Regions from separate parts of the Halomonas sp. DP3Y7-2 genome, predicted to be linked through region 3. Evidence: riboswitches for the same ligand, from Rfam matches in the RefSeq annotation. Region 3 holds a riboswitch; each other region holds the start of a gene.

Region 1 (4,145 bases), 140 kb from region 3:
CTGCTGGCGGTGCTCAAGATCCTCATTTAACCGCATGTAAACTCCGGTCTTTCCGCTCCGGCAGCTACCGACCTGTCATCGCTCGAAACATTTATTCAGCGTTTCCTTAGTTCTGGAAGCGTCTCACCAGGCCGCTCATTCGGTCGAAGTCGTAGCTCTCCCGAGATGGCATCAGCTTCATCAGGACGAGAGATACCAGCACCGGAACAAAGGCAGCCAGCAGGAAGGATTCCAGTAGCGTCGCGGTGCCACCGTTAGGCGAGGGGAACATCCACAGTCCGGCCAGCAGACCTGCTGCGGTACTGATCACAGCATTGCGACCGTGATAGCGGCGGTTGAACAGGCCGAAAAACACCGGAAAGGCTGCGGCAGAGCACAGCAGGTCTGCCAGCAGGAACAGGTAGAGGACGCTGTAGCCCTGCGCAGCGACCCACGTCACTGGTATTGCAGCGACGACGATGAGCCAGCGCGCCATTCTCATCAAGGCCGCCTCACTGGCCTGGGGCAGCAGCCTGTGCATGTCGACGGCGATAATGCTGGAGGTGGCATTGATCGTTGTGTCGGCGCTACTCATTACCAGCGCAAGGCCAAGAGGAATCAGGGCCAAGGCAAACCACAGCGGCACGTCGGACAACAATACGCTGAACAGAGCGACGGAGCCGTCTCCCTCAAGTCCCAGGCCGATGAACGCCAGACCGAACAAACCCATGAGCACGATGACCGGGAAGTTGAAGAGTCCCGCGATCCAAAAGCCACGCCTGAGCACGCGAGTATCCCGGGCCGCATAGATCCTCTGCCAGGTTCCTTGGTAGAACAGACCCGTTAGCATCACCGCGAGAAAGAAGGTCAGGCCAGCGCGCAGGCCGCCAGCATCGGTGATATCCAGCAGTTGCGGAGCACGCTCGTGCAGCCCCTCGAGCGTCGGAGCAACGCCACCCGCCGCCTGCCAGCCAAACATGAGCAAGAGAGCCAGCAGTGGCAGGATCACCAGCATCTGCACCTTGTCAGTGAAGATGGTGGTGCGCAGGCCGCCGTAAAAGGTGTAGAGCAGGGTAGCGACCATCACCACGCTGGCGGTCAGCCAGAGGGGGATTGGGGCCAGCAGGGTCACCATGTGGGCGATGGCGGTCAGCCCTGCAGCCAGAGAGATAAACAGGTAGAACAGCATAATCGCCAGGGTGAAGGCATACATCGTGCGGCCGTAGCGGTGGATCACGAACTCGGTCAGGCCGTGGCCTTCGGGAATCAGCTCCCGCATGCGTCGACCAAGAGGAATCATCATCAGGCGAGGCACCATGGAGCCGAGCGCGTAGCCAATGACCGCCGCGATACCGCCCCAGGTGGCAGCCTGGGCCGGTCCAAACAGGATCCAGGTGCCCAGTGTGGTGGCAATCAACGTCAGCACCGTGGCACGAGTGTTTTGGCTGTTACGTGCGGAGATGTAGTCATCAAGGCCGCCCCGACGGCGTCGGGCGTAGAGCAGGCCTGGAATGGCAAAGATGGCAGCGCACAGCAGCAGCCACAGCGCCGTCCAGAGAGGGTCGAGCATCATCGAGAGAAACCTCTTTCTTATCGTTGTCCGCAGGGACCAGTGGACATCGGGACGGACGGCGGGCAGGAAGAAAGAGGGAGTGCGGCAACCATCCTTCCCTTCGCCGGCATGACCCGGATCAGGTTCAAAGGGTTACCGCGCAATGCGGAATCTCAGCCCCGTACTATGGCCTTGGTGCGATACAGCGCTGTCGCGGCGCTGTCACGACCTGTATGGCCAGTAGGGCTCCCCTAGGAAGAGGTCCAGACTAGGGCCGGCTCGCGGGGCTGTCAATTGCAGAAAGGTAGGGCGCTCGTTGCGGAAGCATCGCGCCGCTAACGCCCCTCGAGTGACAGTGTTTGGCAGGCCCGATCCAGCCAGTGGGTCGTCTCCGAGAGCCTGGGGTGGGGGTTGTTGTTGCAGTCGAAGCAACCCGAGCTCTTCGCCACCTCTGCCAGCGACGTATCAGAGGTAGCGTTCAGCACGAGGGTGCGCCGATGCCCTCCGCCGCCGGCAAGAAAGTGGGCAGCTTCAGCGTGCTGGACTTCCATGGGAAAGGACAGGTCTGACATGGGAAAGGACAGGCCTGACGTGGGAGTGTCTGGTGAGACAGTGTCCTCGGCAAGCGCAGTGCCTGGCTGGCCTCTGCACCAGATGACTTCGAATCCCCTCTGATGGGCATGCAGGCCAATGCGATGTACGTCCCTGATCTGCCCAGCCATTACCAGGCGCAGCGCAGGTTGGACCAGCAGCGCAAGCAGCTGATCGCATTGCTGTACCAGTGGCTCATGTTGCTCGGCACGCCTCAGTCGGGCGGGGGAGCCATTTAAGTTGATAAGGCGAACCAGCGAAGGTTGTCCGAGCAGCGTCGCGTGCAGGACTTCCAGATGGGTCTGTGTCGGGCTGTCCGGCAGCAGTAGTTCCGCGACGTGGTCGCGACCCTGGCTGACATGGACTGTCGTCAGGGGGGAGTGATGGACGTCGGCGTGCTGGCGCTGGTCCTTAAACGGATGCGGTAGTCGATAGGCGTTGCCGTCGTCGTCAACCGGCTCCGCTTGAGTGGTCTGCATACGGTAATCCACAAGACCGTAAGCGCTGCCCAGTTGAGTCACCAGCCAGGCGGCATGTCCTTGGTACGTGAGCGAGAGAGCTCTCTCGATCGCCATCAAGTTCTGGTAATACATGGCATTCGCCTCTTGAGCACCGTGAGCGAACGTGCTGTCCACGCAGCGTGGAAAATTCTGATGCATTCAACCATACAAACAGCCAAATTCATGAGCAGGCCAGAAGGATGCTTGTGCGTCCTATCACGTCAGGGGAACGACCAGGAGAGCCAGCATGGACCAGTATGCCTGGGTGCGAGAAGCATTGACGCTTGCCGGGACGGTACTCGTCAGGGTGTCGCCAGCGGCGGTGGTGCTAGACGTGGCCGGCGATTGTGCGTCGGTGTTGGGAGGATCTCGCGATGAGGTTGTCGGACGTTCGTTGTCGGAGCTGCAGGGGCACTCCGCCAGGCTTGCAGAAGCCATGGCGGGTGCGGGCAGGCAGTGGGATGAGCAGGGAAGGGGGCAAAGCCGTAGCTCGGCTTACGTGATGCTGCCTGATGGCAGCATGGTGCTGCGTCTGCCGATGCAGCAACGACCTGACCATGGTGTAGTGGCTCGGCTAGCGGATCATCTTCCAGTCATGGTGGCCTATGTGGATCGAGACCTGTGCTTTCGCTTCAACAATCAGGCATATCAGGACTTCATTGGCCTTACGTCGTCTGAATTGGCAGGTCAGCCAGTGGCATCGGTGCTCGACGCCTCCTCCTATGCGAAGATTCAGCCGCGCTTCGCGCGTGCCCTGGCGGGGGTAGAGGTCAGCTACGAGGATTCACTGGTATTGCAGGACGGCAGGAGAGCATTTTTCAAGGTGAACTACTTGCCGGATATCGTGGATGACGGTGTCGCCGGCTTCTACGCCATCATTCAGGACGTCTCTGAATACCGATCGATGATTCAGCTGCTACGGGATGTGCACACCGGCGTTAACCGCACGGATATCGAGACGTCCGAGATTGTCGACATGCTGCTGCGAGATGCCCTTGTTTACCTGGGCCTGGACATCGCGCTGGTCAGCGAGGTGGTGGGTGAGCAGTACAGCGTGCGCTGGGCGGCCAGTGATGGGGCGCCGGTAGGTCCTGGGGATACCTTTCCTCTGGGGGATACGTATTGCCGTCTTACCCTTGATGCGTGTGACGTCTTTGCTACCCATCATGCCAGGTGTGATGAGCGTGTCAGCGGGCACCCCTGTTACCAGGCGTTTCAGTTGGAAACCTATATTGGTGCGCCCATTTGGATAGAGGGCTCCGTCTGGGGAACGCTTAATTTTTCCAGCGCTAGACCTCGTCGCCAGCCCTTTTCAGAGGTTGATATTGAGCTGGTGCGTCTGCTGACCGGTGCAGTAGAGCGAGTGATTACCAACGAACTGGACGTAGCGCGAATCAAGAGGGAGCGCGACGAGCTGGAAGATCAAGCATTGCGTGACCCGCTCACGGGCTTGCCCAATCGGGCGCAGCTCGATCGCTATGTCGACGAACTTATAGAGGAGTGCACTTCACGGGGGACGGGCT
Region 2 (4,145 bases), 140 kb from region 3:
CCCATTAGCTGTCTCAGGGTTGGCCGTTCGCTCTCGATAATGCGCAGGATGGTGGCATAGCGTCCTTTCGGACCCGTAAAAGCCTCCAGCGGCGGCAGCGCGGGCACGGGCGCATCCAGCTCCCAGTGACTGACGTCCTGGCCGATAAACTGGCTCAACTGTCGTCGCGAGGCCTCTACCGGCAGCAACTCGTCAAGTTCACGCTGCTTGCGTCGGGCCTCTTCCTCGGTAGACCCGACGTAGGTCACAAGCCCCGGCATGATCGCCACCCTTGAACGGCCTGCGGCTTTTACCCTCGCCTTGAGGTCACCGCAGTAAGCCTGGGCCGATGGCAGGTCGTAGGCCACCGCGTAAATGGCTTCGGCATAGCGTGCCGCCAGGTCTCGCCCCTGTTCTGATGCCCCCGCCTGAAATAGCACGGGATGGCCCTGTGGCGAGCGAGGCACCGTCAAGGGGCCATCGACCAGAAAATGCTCGCCGCGGTGATGAATCGGTTGCACTAGAGCAGCATCCGCATAATCGCCGTGGCGATCTCGCAGCAGCGCGCCATCGCTCCAGGAGTCCCACAGCGCCAGCACGGTATTGGCAAACTCTTCCGCTCTAGCGTAGCGCTGCGCGTGGCCCGGCATACCTTCCAGGCCATGATTGCGCGCCTCGCTGTCGAACATTGACGTCACCAGGTTCCACCCAAGCCGTCCGCCCGAGATATGGTCCAGCGATGCCAGCATGCGAGCCGCATGAAAGGGCGTATAGAAGGTACTGGAGACGGTCGAGATCAGGCCGATATGCTGTGTGGCACGCGCCATCGCGGCAAGCATTGTCAGCGGCTCCAAGGTCCACAGCGGACCGTCTGCGACATTGCCCGCGGCATGGCCATCGGCAAAGAAAACCGCATCCAGGCGACCGCGTTCGGCAAGCTTGGCCAGCTCTTCGTAGTAGGCGATATCCGCCAATCGCTCGACGCTGGAATCAGGGTGTCGCCAGGCCGCCTTGTGATGACCGCAGCCCAGGATGAAGAGATTCAAGTGCATAGAGGTCATCAGCCTTTCACCAGTCCGCCATCGACAATCAGATTCTGCCCGGTGATGGCCCTGGCCCACGGGGAAGCCAACAGCAGTACCGCGTCTGCAAACTCTTGCGGGGTGGTCACCCGTCGCAGCGGTGTGTTGGCGGCGATGAGGTCAAACACCGCGTCTGGTGTGGCCCTGGAAGCGTCCGTCGTGCGCAGCAAGCCGCCGGACACCATATTGACGCTGATATTGTCTGGGCCGAGATCCTGCGCCAGCGTACGCGTCAGCGACAGCAGCGCCGCCTTGGCCGCGGTGTAGTCGTGATACGGCACCACCGGGTTCTGGAACAGGTTGGTACCAATATTGATGACACGCCCGACACCCGCCTCGCGCATGCCGGGAAGCGCTGCCTGCACCGTGTTGAGCGCACCACGCACCACACCCTGAAGTTGATGGTCCAGATGCTCCCAGCTCAGCGAGTCAGGCCCAGGCCGTGCGTCCCCATTGAATGCAAAGTCCGGCAGCGCATTGTTGACCAAGGTAGTCACAGGCCCACCGAAGCCCTCACTGGCCCTCGCCAACATGGCCTCCACGCCATCCCGATCGCACACATCCGCAGCGACGGCCAAGGCATGTTCCGGGTAATCAGCGACTAGCGCCCGGGCGCCTTCTTCGCTGCAGCGGTAGTTGACCACCACGCGAGCGCCTTCTCGCAGGAAGGCGCGCGCCAGGTGAGCGCCCAGACCACGCCCTGCGCCGGTAATCAGCACAATTTGAGCGGAGATATCAGGCGCAACGGGGTCGACAACAGAAGAGGTATCGGGAGCGGTCATGCGATGAGTCCTTGGTCGAGGCGGGGAACGCACGTCGAGCCAGGGACAGACGACTGCGCTGACATCCCTTCGCCGGTATGAACTGGATCAGGTTCGACGGGTATTTCTCAGCCCTGGCTCAGCCAGGACACCCCGTGTCATGCGATCTCGACCTTAGCCCATCACCTTGCCCGGAACAAGACAGCGAGTATCAAGCAGATGAAAGGGCCTACCCTGATTTGCCATCCTGGCACACGCCGCGACAACCCTATCGCGCCCCGGCCCCTTCACCAATCAAATGTATACACATTTAAGCGACGTCTTTCGACCTGCACGGCCTTGGGCTTTGCTTGCCTTCCCGCTGTGACTCTCGCCCATTCTCCCCCTCTATCCTGACCCTCTCGTCTACCTTGTTACCACCCCCTACTTTGGTACTACCCATTATCGGATCGACGCTTAGAAGGATATTCAACGTATTGTTTATCAAAAATAAATTAATATAAGAGTGATCTATCTTTCATCATGAAAGGGAGCTGACGTGATCGCCAGCTCACTCGGCTCTAGCCTTTTCGATCTTTATTGTATATACATTATGACGGATTGACGGACCGCATCAGCGGTTCGCCAAGGAAGCGCTGAGCACCTCCGCTCAGGCATCGGTGCAGCGTTTCCCTAAGCCTGCCACACGCATCTGTGAGATCGGCCGATGACAACACCCGACAATGCTGATCCACTGCGCCACCTGGTAACGCCATCACCCGTGGAGAACAAGAATATGTCCGCCTCCAGCAGAAGGCCGCTAAGAAAAGCCGTCTTCATACCCACCTTTTCCATCATCATGGTGGCCGTGGCCACTGGCCTCATCAACAACGACATGCTGGTCGATGTTGCCAAAGGGGTCTTCTACATCTCCCTGTCTGACTTTGGCTGGCTGTATCAGCTGATTGCCGTAACGGCCCTGGTGGTGTCGGGCTTCATCTTCTTCTCCCGGGCCGGTGATATTCGGCTGGGTGGCAAGGATGCAACGCCTACCTTTTCCTTCGCTGCCACCTTCGCCATGGCGCTGACGGGAGGGATTGCCACGGGGGTCGTCACTTACTCCGTCAATGAACCGATCATCTATCTAGGCAACATCTACGGCGAAATCAGTCACCAGAGCTTCGCTCCCGGCAGTGGCGAGGCCGCCATCTTTGCCTTGGCAAGAAGCTTCCACAACTGGTCATTCATTCCCTACGCACTTTATTCCATCGTGGGGCTGATGATCGGCTACATGCACTTTAACCGCAGAGAACGCTTCTCGATCTCCTCAACCGTCAGCCCCGTACTGGGCAGGCACGGCAGCAAGATCTGGGTAAGGTCCCTGATCGATATCAATTCCGTTCTGGCCATCGCGCTCGGCCTGGCCTCTTCTCTTGGCGCAGGTCTGGCATTGATCAGCTCAGGCATCGAAGCACAGTACGGCATCGAATCCAACGCCATGACCTGGCTGGTGCTGACGATTGCCATCTCGGCGATCTTCATCACCTCCGCTGTCTCGGGATTGAAACGCGGCATCCGCGTGCTGTCATCGATCAACGCCTATATCTTCTATGCCTTCGTCGCGATTCTGATCATTGTCGGGCCACTCAACTATATTCTGAGCCTGTCGGTGACAAGCCTCGGCTACTGGGCAGACAACTTCTTTCTTTGGGCTTTCGATACCAAGGAGTCTGGTGGCGAAGCGCTGGTCACCTGGTGGACGATGTATGACTGGTCGATCTGGATCGCCTACGCCCCCCTCATGGGACTGTTTCTGGCCCGTATCTCCTACGGCAGAACGCTCAGGGAGTTCCTCATCATCAACTGGATTCTGCCCTCTGTCTTCGGCCTGGTCTGGTTTGCCATCTGGGGTGGGTCCGCCCTCAAATGGCAGATGGATGGAACGCTGGATCTGATCAGCATCATCAATGACAGTGGCGCGGTATCCGGACTGTGGGGCTTCCTCCAGCACCTGCCCATGGCCAGCCTGCTGGTACCGCTGGCGATTTTCACCCTGGTCATTTCATTTGCAACGGCGGCAGACTCCATGTCATCGACCATCGCGACCATCTGCACCAGCAACATGTCCGCAGACGAGGAGTCGCCCAAGCAGCAGAAGATTCTGTGGGGCCTGTCGATCGCGGCTATCGCCTATGTGATGGTGGCCTTCGGCGGAGGCGCCCAAGGCGTCGATGGCATCAAGTATCTTGCCGCAGCGGGAGGCTTTACCGTGGTCTTCCTGTTCGTGCTGATATTGATCAGCGCCGTGCGAACCTTCATGACTCGCCCCCCCCAGGGTGCTGCC
Region 3 (4,145 bases):
CAGCGTGAAGGCTGCCCGCGGCCCTGAATCTCCGCCGCAGCATTCGCTTTACGGCAGCCACCTCCCCGCCCGCGGGGCCGTGGGCGGGAAGGTGGCCGTGATGGGCTTGCGTCAGACTTCCTTGTACAGGGCACCGCCTTGCTGGCGGAAGGCTTGTGCCTGCGCCTCCATGCCCGCCATGACCGCCTCGCTGTCGCCGTCCAGGCCGTTGTCGCGGGCATAGTCGCGGACTTCCTGGCTGATCTTCATGGAGCAGAACTTGGGTCCGCACATGGAGCAGAAGTGGGCCACCTTGGCCGCGTCCTTGGGCAGCGTCTCGTCGTGGTAGGCGCGGGCCGTGTCCGGGTCCAGGCCCAGGTTGAACTGGTCCTCCCAGCGGAACTCGAAGCGTGCCTTGGACAACGCATTGTCCCGGCGCTGAGCGCCGGGGTGCCCCTTGGCCAGATCCGCCGCATGGGCGGCGATCTTGTACGTGATGATCCCGGTCTTGACGTCGTCCTTGTCGGGCAGGCCCAGGTGCTCCTTGGGGGTGACGTAGCAGAGCATGGCGCAGCCGTACCAGCCGATCATCGCCGCGCCGATGCCTGAGGTGATGTGGTCATAGCCGGGAGCGATGTCGGTGACCAGCGGGCCCAGGGTATAGAAGGGCGCCTCGTCGCAGTACTCGAGCTGCTTGTCCATGTTCTCCTTGATCAGGTGCATGGGCACGTGGCCGGGCCCTTCTATCATCACCTGCACGTCGTGCTTCCAGGCAATGTGGGTCAGCTCGCCCAGGGTCTTGAGTTCGGCCATCTGAGCTTCGTCATTGGCATCTGCCACGGATCCCGGGCGCAGCCCATCGCCCAGCGAGAAGGCCACGTCATACTGCTTGCAGATCTCGCAGATCTCCTCGAAGTGGGTGTAGAGGAAGCTTTCCTGGTGGTGATAGAGACACCACTTGGCCATGATCGAGCCTCCCCGCGAGACGATGCCGGTGACTCGGCCAGCGGTCAGCGGCACATAGCGAAGAAGCACACCGGCGTGGATGGTGAAATAGTCCACCCCCTGTTCCGCCTGCTCGATCAAGGTGTCGCGAAAGACCTCCCAGGTCAGGTCCTCGGCCACGCCCTTGACCTTTTCCAGCGCCTGATAGAGTGGCACGGTACCGATCGGCACCGGTGAGTTGCGGATGATCCACTCACGGGTTTCATGGATGTTCTGTCCAGTGGACAGGTCCATGATCGTATCCGCCCCCCAGCGAATCCCCCAGGTCATCTTGTCCACTTCCTCTTCGATGGAGGAGGTCACCGCAGAGTTGCCTAGATTGCCGTTGATCTTCACCAGAAAGTTACGCCCGATGATCATCGGCTCGGCTTCGGGATGATTGATGTTGGCCGGGATGATGGCACGTCCGGCGGCCACTTCCTGGCGCACGAACTCGGGGGTGATCTCATCCGGCAAACGGGCTCCGAACGACTGGCCGGGGTGCTGGTGGCCAAGTATCGCTTCGACCTCGTCACTGCCACGATAAGGGTCCTGAAGGGCCTGTCGACGTTGATTCTCGCGAAGTGCAATGAACTCCATTTCCGGTGTGATGATGCCGCGCCGCGCGTAATGCAATTGGGTGACGTTGCCCGGGCGGCCATCGGCGGTCCTGGTGGCGCGGCGTGGTGTGCGCGTCAGCTCGAAGCGCAGCGGTGCCAGCAGCGGGTCATCGGCACGCCGGCGGCCGTACTCGGAGGTGGGACCGTCGAGCCACTCGGTGTCGTTGCGCTCCTCAATCCAGGGCCTGCGCAACTCGGCCAGTCCCTTGCGCAGATCGACCTGTATCGCCGGGTCGGTATAGGGGCCTGAGGTGTCGTACACCAGTAGCGGTGGATTGGCTTCGTCGGGGCCTGAGGTGCGCGTCGGCGACAGGGTGATTTCGCGAAATGGCACCCGCAGGTCGGGGCGGGAGCCCTCTACATAGACCTTGCGAGAGCCTGGCAGGGGAGTGACGGCGGCCTGGTCGACCCTGGCCGTCTCGGCCAGGAAGTGGGCGTCATGGCGGGATCTCGGATGAGACGAGGGATGGTCGAGTGACATAGGTGGTTTCCTCTCACGGCGGTGCAGGGCAAGTGGCGTCGCCCTGATGGTGGTAATGGCACGTCGCGAGGGAGAAGGGGGCGTCGAGGCCGTGGCCGTGAGCGCTTGATCCCTACGCTGGTCCTCGCCTCGATGCCGTAACATCGGGGGTATCCCCAGATCAGGTTCAACGGGTCTCATGCGCTGCATGATCTCAGCCGCTGGCTGCGGCACCCCGTCAAGCGTTGCTATTGTCAGCTTGTCTGTGTTGTCGAGCGCGATCACCCAGGTCGATCGCCCAGTACGATCGCTCAGTTCAATCGCCTAAAGGCGTCGCCAAGGTCAGTCACTCAGGTCTAGTCCCATCTGCCAGAAGTCTGTCTCGAGACGGGTCGCGTCGCTAAAGATGCGCGCCAGCCGTTCGAAACGAGCGCTCGATACCTGGCTGAGCTGGTCGTCGAGCCAGTGTCTTTCGCGCACGGCCGAGGCCTGAAAGTCAGGGCTTGCGTACATGGTGATCCAGGCATCGTAGGGATTGTCGCCACCACGCAGCGTCTCGGGATGATCCGCCAGCCAGCGACCGATATCGGCGTAGCCGACCATGCAGGGCGCCAGGGCAACGTGCAGGTCCAGCAGATCACCCCGACTGCCGGTGTCGAGGACGTAGCGGGTGTAGGCCAGGGTGGCACGTGCCTCCGGTAGACGGCTGAGCTCACTGTCGTCAATGCCCCATTCTCGGCAGTAGGCAAGATGCAGGCCCAGTTCGACCTCGAGGATCGTCTGCATCCCCTTGAAGGCCCCCTGCAAGCTCTCCAGGTTCTGGCTCTTGTAGGCAGCAAGGGCGTAGGCGCGTGAAAACTGCAGGAGAAACAGGTAGTCCTGCTTCAGATAGTGGCGAAAGCTGGCGTCATTCAGGTCGCCGCGCCCAAGTGCACGAACGAAGTCGTGCTCGGTATAGCGCCGCCAGTCGTCGCGGCAGGCAGCGATAAGGTCGTTGAAGCAGTAGCCCATGATAGCTCCGGCATAGTGGATCCGGTGGGCGGGGCAGAGAAGGACGGCGGGGAGGAAGGGCAGGCCCCCACAGGGAAGGCGTGCCACCGCCTGATTCCCTACGCCGGTTCAAGGTGTGAGTCCACACCGCACCCGGATCAGGTTCCACGGGATCGGTGCTGTCGGGCCGCTACACCACGCAGGCCCTGCACCATCTCAGCCGGATTGACCGGCACCCCGTCAAGCGAGTCGACCGCAGTCTAGCACGCCCCTGCGGCTTTGCCAGACACCACTTTCGGATAGCATCGGAAGGGGGCGTCAAGGGAGGTTGTCGAGAGAGACTACCTAATGATGACGCCGCGGCCATGAGGGTCACGGCCGCGGCGTCCTGCACCGACGCTGATGATGGCTTATGATGGATCAGCGACGATCTGGCGTGGGGGTGTCGATCGGGTGGCCAGGGTCGCTGTGCACCTCAGCCGATTGATGGGGGCGTCGGAAGGACTGCACAGGCATGTCTCGGGGACGCTCGCTGGGGGGAGCGGCCGGCGCGCCCGATGAGGGTAGCTGACTCTCGATGTGTAGATCGGCGACGACCCTGGGGGGGCGTGTCTCACTGGGTACCAGCAGAAGCCCGGCGCGGGCCAGGCGGCGGCCGATGGTCAGGCTGGAGCTCCAGCGCACCAGCGGAGCCGCCAGCACCAGGCCGAGCCAGACGGGCGTCAGCCAGAGAAAGAAGCTCGGAGTGTAGGCCCAGGTGACAAGAGCCCACACCGCACCAATCAGCGACCACAGCCAGGTATGGCGGAAGGCTTCCCGCCAGGGCAGTGCCCGCCCCTCTCGGGATTGCGGGTCCCAGGCAACGGTACGACCGGTCAGCACCTGGATCACGAAACGGCTGTGGAAGACCATCATCAGCGGTGCGATCAGCATGGCGAACAGGGTCTCCACCAGCATGCTCAAGACCAGTTTTGGGCGTCCCCCGTAGCCCTCTGGATCCCGCATGAGACCAAGTATCAGTCCCAGCACCTTGGGCATCAGCAGCATGCCCAAGGTGCCGATCAACAAGGGAATGATCAGGTTGGGCGGAGCGATGGGCCAGTCAGGGAACA

The links. A riboswitch is a leader RNA that binds a small molecule or an ion and turns the genes downstream of it on or off. The one in region 3 is predicted to bind thiamine pyrophosphate.
Region 1: it holds a riboswitch for thiamine pyrophosphate, as region 3 does, so the genes downstream of both, KUV45_RS15570 (sodium:solute symporter family protein) here and tenA (thiaminase II) in region 3, are expected to answer to the same signal.
Region 2: it holds a riboswitch for thiamine pyrophosphate, as region 3 does, so the genes downstream of both, KUV45_RS15560 (3-oxoacyl-ACP reductase) here and tenA (thiaminase II) in region 3, are expected to answer to the same signal.

The regions. Positions count from the first base shown of each region.
Region 1 is NZ_JAHVKJ010000010.1:722,885-727,029, forward strand. It holds gene KUV45_RS15570 (sodium:solute symporter family protein) at 107-1,552, opposite strand; TPP riboswitch at 1,631-1,794, opposite strand; gene KUV45_RS15575 (hypothetical protein) at 1,867-2,715, opposite strand; gene KUV45_RS15580 (diguanylate cyclase) at 2,870-4,145, shown strand, end outside.
Region 2 is NZ_JAHVKJ010000010.1:718,331-722,475, reverse strand. It holds gene KUV45_RS15565 (LLM class flavin-dependent oxidoreductase) at 1-1,040, opposite strand, end outside; gene KUV45_RS15560 (3-oxoacyl-ACP reductase) at 1,040-1,843, opposite strand; TPP riboswitch at 1,891-1,988, opposite strand; gene KUV45_RS15555 (BCCT family transporter) at 2,529-4,145, shown strand, end outside.
Region 3 is NZ_JAHVKJ010000010.1:581,258-585,402, forward strand. It holds gene thiC (phosphomethylpyrimidine synthase ThiC) at 112-2,064, opposite strand; TPP riboswitch at 2,157-2,291, opposite strand; gene tenA (thiaminase II) at 2,386-3,054, opposite strand; TPP riboswitch at 3,132-3,283, opposite strand; gene mdoH (glucans biosynthesis glucosyltransferase MdoH) at 3,454-4,145, opposite strand, start outside.